2 regions of the Kluyvera sp. CRP genome follow, and region 1 is predicted to be linked to the other one. Evidence: predicted binding sites of a transcription regulator. Region 1 holds the regulator's gene; the other holds the start of a gene.

Region 1 (4,213 bases):
TACCTTGAACAGCTGGACAGCAACATCAAGGGCGACAAAATCACCTACCTGGTGAAAGAGCAGAAAATGCAGGCGTTTAGCGACAAAGGCAAACGCGTCACCACCGTTCTGGTTCCGTCCCAGCTACAGGACAAATCCAAGGACCAGGCTCCGGCACAGAAGAAGAGTAACTAATTCGTTATGGCGACATTAACTGCAAAAAATCTGGCGAAGGCCTACAAAGGCCGCCGCGTCGTGGAAGATGTCAGTCTGACCGTCAACTCCGGTGAGATTGTGGGCCTGCTTGGGCCGAACGGCGCGGGTAAAACCACCACCTTCTACATGGTGGTCGGCATCGTGCCGCGCGATGCGGGCAATATCATCATTGATGACGAAGACATCAGCCTGCTGCCACTGCACGCTCGTGCCCGCCGCGGTATCGGCTATCTGCCGCAGGAAGCGTCGATTTTCCGTCGTCTGAGCGTCTACGATAACCTGATGGCGGTGCTGCAGATCCGCGACGATCTCAGTAATGAGCAGCGAGAAGACCGCGCCAAAGAGCTGATGGAAGAGTTCCACATCGAACATCTGCGCGACAGTCTGGGCCAGGCGCTTTCCGGTGGTGAACGCCGCCGCGTTGAAATCGCCCGCGCGCTGGCGGCAAACCCGAAGTTTATCCTGCTGGATGAACCGTTTGCCGGCGTTGACCCGATCTCCGTTATCGACATCAAACGCATCATCGAACACCTGCGCGACAGCGGCCTTGGGGTACTGATTACCGACCATAACGTCCGTGAAACGCTGGCAGTGTGCGAACGCGCTTACATCGTCAGCCAGGGGCATCTGATCGCCCACGGGACACCGCAGGAGATCCTGGAAGACGAACATGTTAAACGCGTGTATCTTGGGGAAGACTTCAGACTCTGATAGGGTAGTGGTTATCGACGTTAGCGGGAGATATTCGTTCTGAACATGAAGCAAGGTTTGCAATTAAGGCTCAGCCAACAGCTTGCCATGACGCCCCAGTTACAGCAGGCCATTCGTCTGTTGCAATTGTCTACGCTGGAACTTCAGCAGGAACTCCAGCAGGCGCTGGAGAGCAATCCCCTGCTCGAGCAAACCGATCTTCACGATGAAGTAGAGACTCAGGAAACCGTCGATAACGAAACGCTGGACAGCGTAGACGCGCTGGAAAAGCCGGACATGCCCGAAGAGCTGCCACTTGACGCCAGCTGGGACGAAATCTACACCGCCGGAACTCCTTCCGGTACCGGGGCGGACTATCAGGACGACGAACTGCCGGTTTATCAGGGTGAAACCACCCAGTCACTTCAGGATTACCTGATGTGGCAGGTAGAGTTAACGCCGTTTACCGATACCGACCGGGCGATCGCCACGTCGATCGTCGACGCGGTGGATGACACCGGCTACCTCACCGTCACCGTCGAAGATATCCGCGAAAGCATCGGCGACGACGAAATTGGCCTGGACGAAGTGGAGGCGGTACTTAAACGCATCCAGCGTTTCGATCCGGTCGGCGTAGCCGCCAAAGATCTCCGCGATTGTCTGCTGATCCAGCTGTCACAATTTTCAGCAGACACGCCGCGTCTGGATGAAGCGCGCCTGATTATCAGCGATCATCTCGATCTGCTCGCTAACCACGATTTCCGCTCGCTGATGCGGGTCACCCGCCTGAAAGAAGACGTACTGAAAGAAGCGGTCGATCTGATCCAGTCGCTGGATCCGCGCCCGGGCCAATCGATCCAGACCGGTGAACCGGAGTATGTGATTCCGGACGTACTGGTGCGCAAGGTCAACGATCGCTGGGTGGTCGAGCTGAACGCCGACAGCATTCCGCGTCTGCAGATTAACCAGCATTACGCGGGCATGTGCAACAACGCCCGCAACGACGCCGACAGCCAGTTTATCCGCAGCAACCTGCAGGAAGCCAAATGGCTGATCAAGAGTCTTGAGAGCCGCAACGATACGCTGCTGCGCGTCAGCCGCTGCATCGTCGAGCAACAGCAGGCCTTTTTCGACCTTGGCGAAGAGTACATGAAACCGATGGTGCTGGCTGACATCGCCCAGACCGTCGAGATGCACGAGTCCACCATTTCGCGTGTTACCACGCAGAAGTATTTGCATAGCCCACGGGGCATTTTCGAGCTTAAATATTTCTTCTCCAGCCACGTCAGCACCGAGGGCGGCGGCGAAGCCTCGTCCACGGCCATTCGGGCGCTGGTTAAGAAATTGATTGCCGCGGAGAATCCCGCGAAACCACTGAGCGACAGTAAGCTGACCACCATGCTCTCTGAACAGGGTATCATGGTGGCAAGGCGCACCGTTGCAAAGTACCGAGAGTCTTTATCCATTCCGCCGTCTAACCAGCGTAAACAGCTGGTCTGACACAACTGATAAGGAAGACACTATGCAGCTCAACATCACTGGACACAACGTCGAGATCACCGAGCCGATGCGCGAATTCGTGACCACGAAATTCAGCAAGCTGGAGCAGTATTTCGAGAGGATCAATCAGGTCCATATTGTGTTAAAGGTGGAGAAACTGACGCACATCTCGGATGCGACATTGCACGTGAACGGCGGCGAACTTCATGCCAGCGCGGAAGGGCAGGATATGTATGCCGCCATCGACGGTTTGATCGATAAACTGGCGAGACAGTTAACCAAGCACAAAGATAAACTAAAACAACATTGATTGTCCGAGCGATCGCCCGATATGCCTGCATATCGGGCGATGCTTAGGTGAAATTATGACAAATAACGATTCGGCTCTACAACTGAGCAATGTCCTTAACCAGGAATGTACCCGCAGTGCTGTGCACTGTCAGAGTAAAAAACGTGCGCTGGAAATCATCAGCGAGCTGGCGGCGAAACAGCTTAGCCTGCCGCCGCAGGTGGTGTTCGAAGCCATTCTGACCCGTGAAAAAATGGGCAGTACCGGCATCGGCAACGGCATCGCCATTCCTCACGGCAAGCTCGAAGAAGATACGCTGCGTGCGGTCGGTGTGTTCGTGCAACTCGAAACGCCAATCGCCTTCGACGCTATCGACAACCAGCCAGTCGATTTACTCTTTGCGTTGCTGGTGCCGGCCGACCAGACTAAAACCCATCTGCATACGCTTTCCCTGGTGGCAAAACGTCTGGCAGATAAAACCATTTGCCGCCGCTTGCGCGCCGCGCAGAGCGACGAAGAGCTGTATCAAATCATCACCGATACGGAAACCCACGATGATGCGTAATGGACATCACATCGTACTGAGGAGAAACGGTACATGGTACTGATGATCGTCAGCGGCCGCTCTGGCTCGGGAAAATCAGTGGCCCTGAGGGCGCTGGAAGATATGGGCTTCTACTGCGTTGATAACCTGCCGGTAGTGTTGCTGCCAGAGCTGGCAAAGACGCTGGCCGACCGCGAAATCTCGGCGGCCGTGAGCATCGACGTGCGTAACATGCCTGAAACCCCGGAAATCTTCGAACGGGCAATGGAAAACCTGCCGGAGAACTTTTCCCCGCAGCTGCTGTTCCTCGACGCCGACCGCAACACGCTGATTCGTCGCTACAGCGACACTCGCCGTCTGCACCCGCTCTCCAGCAAGAATCTGTCGCTGGAAAGCGCGATTGATGAAGAGAGCAACCTGCTGGAGCCGCTGCGCTCTCGCGCCGACCTGATTGTCGACACCTCCGAGATGTCTGTTCACGAGCTGGCAGAAATGCTGCGCACCCGTCTGCTGGGCAAACGCGAGCGCGAGCTAACGATGGTGTTCGAATCTTTCGGCTTCAAGCACGGCATTCCTATCGACGCCGACTACGTCTTTGACGTGCGCTTCCTGCCAAACCCGCACTGGGATCCGAAACTGCGCCCAATGACCGGCCTCGACAAACCGGTTGCCGCGTTCCTCGACAGGCACACAGAAGTTCACAACTTTATTTACCAGACCCGCAGCTATCTTGAGCTATGGTTACCTATGCTGGAAACCAACAACCGTAGCTATCTGACGGTTGCGATTGGCTGTACCGGCGGTAAGCACCGTTCGGTCTATGTTGCCGAACAGCTGGCTGACTACTTCCGCTCGCGCGGTAAGAACGTGCAATCTCGTCATCGGACGCTGGAAAAACGCAAATCATGACCGTAAAGCAGACCGTGGAAATCACCAACAAACTGGGCATGCATGCGCGCCCGGCGATGAAGCTGTTTGAACTGATGCAGCATTAC
Region 2 (4,213 bases), 620 kb from region 1:
AGGTCGCTCCACGTTCCCAGAACACGGTTGAAATCAATGTCGACAATCACATTACCTAAATCAAAGATATAGAGCATTTTTGCCTCCGTTCACGCCGTGGAATTTTTACTGTAGCGGGAAAGGCGGGGTTTGACCATGAACAAAAGCGCGCTATCAGAAAAAGAAAAACCCCGCCATAAGGCAGGGTTTTGGTCACGGAAAAAAGAAGATTACTCTTCTTTCGCACCGCGCATTGCGCGACGACGGTCGTTTTCCGTCAGGTGACGTTTACGGATACGAATAGACTGCGGAGTCACTTCGACCAGTTCGTCATCATCGATGAATTCCAGAGCTTGCTCCAGAGTCATGCGGATAGGCGGAACCAGAACAACCGCTTCATCCGTACCGGATGCACGCATGTTGGTCAGTTTCTTACCGGTCAGGCAGTTTACGGTCAGGTCGTTAGAACGGCTGTGAATACCGATGATCTGGCCTTCGTAAACTTCTGCGCCGTGGCCCAGGAACAGCTTACCGCGATCCTGCAGGCTGAACAGTGCGAACGCAACTGCTTTACCCTGGCCGTTGGAGATCAGTACGCCGTTCTGACGCTGGCCCACTTCGCCCTGACGGATATCGTCATAGTGGCTGAAGGTGGAGTACAGCAGACCGGTACCGGAAGTCATGGTCATGAATTCTGAACGGAAGCCGATCAGACCACGGCTTGGGATCACGTAGTCGAGACGTACGCGGCCTTTACCGTCTGGATTCATGTTTTTCAGGTCGCCTTTACGCTCGCCCAGTGCCTGCATGACAGAACCCTGGTGCTGCTCTTCGACGTCCAGCGTTACGTTCTCGTATGGCTCTTGTTTGCGGCCATCGATTTCGCGGAAGATAACTTTCGGACGGGATACCGCCAGTTCGAAACCTTCACGACGCATGTTTTCAATCAGAACGGACAGGTGCAGTTCACCACGGCCAGAAACGCGGAACGCATCGGCGTCAGCGGTTTCTTCAACGCGCAGCGCTACGTTGTGCACCAGCTCTTTGTTCAGGCGGTCAAGGATCTGACGAGAGGTAACGAATTTACCTTCTTTGCCACAGAACGGAGAGGTGTTAACGCAGAAGAACATAGAAACGGTCGGTTCATCGACGGACAGTGCCGGCAGCGCTTCGACGTTCTGTGGATCGCAGATGGTGTCGGAGATGTTCAGCTCGCCCAGACCGGTGATGGCGATGATGTCGCCCGCTTCCGCGAGGGTGCTGTCGATACGTTCCAGACCCAGGTGAGTCAGCACTTTACCGACTTTACCGTTACGGGTTTTGCCTTCGCTATCGATGATAGTGATCTGCTGGTTCGGTTTCACTTTACCGCGTTTGATGCGGCCGATACCGATAACGCCAACGTAGTTGTTGTAGTCCAGCTGGGAGATCTGCATCTGCAGCGGACCATCAAGGTCTACGTCCGGCGCCGGTACATGGTCAACAATCGCCTGATACAGCGGGGTCATGTCTTCAGCCATGTCTTCGTGATCCAGACCCGCGATACCGTTCAGCGCCGAAGCGTAGATGATCGGGAAGTCCAGCTGCTCGTCGGTCGCGTCGAGGTTAACGAACAGGTCGAAGACCTGGTCAACAACCCAATCAGGACGCGCGCCCGGACGGTCAACCTTGTTGATGACAACAATTGGCTTCAGGCCGTGAGCAAATGCTTTTTTGGTCACGAAGCGCGTTTGCGGCATCGGGCCATCAAAGGCATCAACTACCAGCAGCACGGAGTCAACCATGGACATAACGCGCTCAACTTCACCACCGAAGTCGGCGTGCCCCGGGGTATCAACGATGTTGATACGGTAGTCATTCCATTTGATAGCGGTGTTTTTTGCGAGGATGGTAATCCCACGCTCTTTCTCCAAATCGTTGGAGTCCATCACACGCTCTTGAGTTTCAGCACGCTCGTCGAACGTACCGGATTGCTGCAGCAGCTTATCAACCAGGGTAGTTTTACCATGGTCAACGTGAGCAATGATGGCGATGTTACGCAAATTTTCGATCACAACTTTGCCTCGGGCATTAGAAATAGCGCGTTATTGTACACGGATTAATCGCACTACAAAACAGGATCACAGAGATCCTCCGCAAACAAGTATCGCAGAGTTTCTTTGTGATCGCTTTCACGGAGCATAAAAAGGGCACCTAATCACAATTTGCACCAATATGGTGCTCAACGCTCGCGTGTAAGCACTATAATGGTGCAAAACGGCTATCATGGTGCAGCCCTTTTGCACTATGGTGCGCATGATAGCGCCTTTTGGGGGTGATTTAAAAGTTGGCACAGATTTCGCTTTATATTTTTCACGGCAACAACGCCATTTTTAAGCAGTGATAGAAGACCTCGTTACCACGACGACGACAATGACAAATCCGGGAGATGTAAAGTATGTCCGCTGAACACGTTTTGACGATGCTGAATGAACATGAAGTGAAGTTTGTCGATCTGCGCTTCACCGATACTAAAGGTAAAGAACAGCACGTCACGATTCCTGCCCATCAGGTGAATGCCGAATTCTTCGAAGAAGGCAAAATGTTTGACGGCTCCTCTATCGGCGGCTGGAAAGGCATTAACGAATCTGACATGGTTCTGATGCCGGACGCATCTACCGCTCTCATCGACCCGTTCTTTGAAGAGTCTACCCTGATTATTCGTTGTGACATCCTGGAACCAGGCACCCTGCAGGGCTACGACCGTGACCCGCGCTCCATCGCTAAACGCGCTGAAGAGTACCTGCGCGCGACCGGCATCGCAGACACCGTTCTGTTCGGGCCAGAGCCAGAATTCTTCCTGTTTGACGACATCCGTTTCGGCGCGTCCATCTCCGGTTCCCACGTCGCTATCGATGACATCGAAGGCGCATGGAACTCTTCCACCAAATACGAAGGTGGTAACAAAGGTCACCGTCCTGGCGTGAAAGGCGGTTACTTCCCGGTTCCTCCGGTAGATTCTTCTCAGGACATCCGTTCTACCATGTGTCTGATCATGGAAGAAATGGGTCTGGTCGTTGAAGCGCACCACCACGAAGTGGCAACCGCTGGCCAGAACGAAATTGCAACCCGCTTCAACACCATGACCAAAAAAGCGGACGAAATTCAGATCTACAAATATGTGGTGCACAACGTTGCTCACCGCTTCGGTAAAACCGCGACCTTTATGCCAAAACCGATGTTTGGCGATAACGGTTCCGGTATGCACTGCCACATGTCCCTGTCCAAGAACGGCGTAAACCTGTTCTCCGGTGACAAATATGCGGGTCTGTCTGAGCAGGCGCTGTACTACATCGGCGGCGTTATCAAACACGCTAAAGCGATCAACGCCCTGGCTAACCCGACCACCAACTCCTACAAGCGTCTGGTCCCGGGTTACGAAGCGCCGGTTATGCTGGCTTACTCTGCCCGTAACCGTTCTGCCTCCATCCGTATTCCGGTTGTTGCTTCTCCGAAAGCGCGTCGTATCGAAGTTCGCTTCCCGGACCCGGCAGCTAACCCGTACCTGTGCTTCGCTGCACTGCTGATGGCTGGTCTTGACGGTATCAAGAACAAGATCCACCCGGGCGAAGCGATGGACAAAAACCTGTACGACCTGCCGCCGGAAGAAGCGAAAGAGATCCCACAGGTTGCTGGCTCTCTGGAAGAAGCACTGAACGCACTGGATGCAGACCGCGAGTTCCTGACTGCAGGTGGCGTATTCACTGATGAAGCTATCGATGCTTACATCGCGCTGCGCACCGAAGAGAACGACCGCGTACGCATGACTCCGCACCCGGTAGAGTTCGAGCTGTACTACAGCGTCTAATACGTTTTGAGTTGTACTTTCCCGATGATGTCGCGTCATTGCCGATGGGTGCTGGCGCGATAATCGGGAATTGAGTTGCCGTGGAAACTTTCAGCCCATCTCAGGATGGGCTTTTTTCTCCACCAACAACCTGATTTCCCGCGCTTTTTATCCGTAAAAAGCTATACTGCACTAAAACAGTGCAAGCCTTTTCAGGAGACTGCTAAATGGCAACAGGCGCGCTGCCCGATGCTGGGCAGATCCTTAACTCGTTAATCAACAGCATTTTACTGGTCGATGACGATCTGGCCGTTCACTACGCAAACCCTGCGGCACAGCAGCTGTTGGCGCAGAGCGCGCGTAAACTTTTCGGCACGCCGCTTCCCGAGCTTCTGAGCTATTTCTCGC

What was found. Region 1 encodes sigma-54, which starts transcription at its own class of promoters, with help from an activator protein. Its sites were predicted from a motif close to GTTGGCACANNTTTCGCTNT; they were not measured.
Region 2: the regulator sigma-54 is predicted to act here: its motif matches at 2,305-2,324, upstream of glnA (glutamate--ammonia ligase).

Annotation. Positions count from the first base shown of each region.
Region 1 is NZ_CP082841.1:1,682,997-1,687,209, reverse strand. It holds gene lptA (lipopolysaccharide ABC transporter substrate-binding protein LptA) at 1-174, shown strand, start outside; gene lptB (LPS export ABC transporter ATP-binding protein) at 181-906, shown strand; gene rpoN (RNA polymerase factor sigma-54) at 952-2,385, shown strand; gene hpf (ribosome hibernation promoting factor) at 2,408-2,695, shown strand; gene ptsN (PTS IIA-like nitrogen regulatory protein PtsN) at 2,751-3,239, shown strand; gene rapZ (RNase adapter RapZ) at 3,273-4,127, shown strand; gene npr (PTS phosphocarrier protein NPr) at 4,124-4,213, shown strand, end outside.
Region 2 is NZ_CP082841.1:1,064,169-1,068,381, forward strand. It holds gene yihX (glucose-1-phosphatase) at 1-77, opposite strand, end outside; gene typA (ribosome-dependent GTPase TypA) at 210-2,033, opposite strand; gene glnA (glutamate--ammonia ligase) at 2,417-3,826, shown strand; gene glnL (nitrogen regulation protein NR(II)) at 4,033-4,213, shown strand, end outside.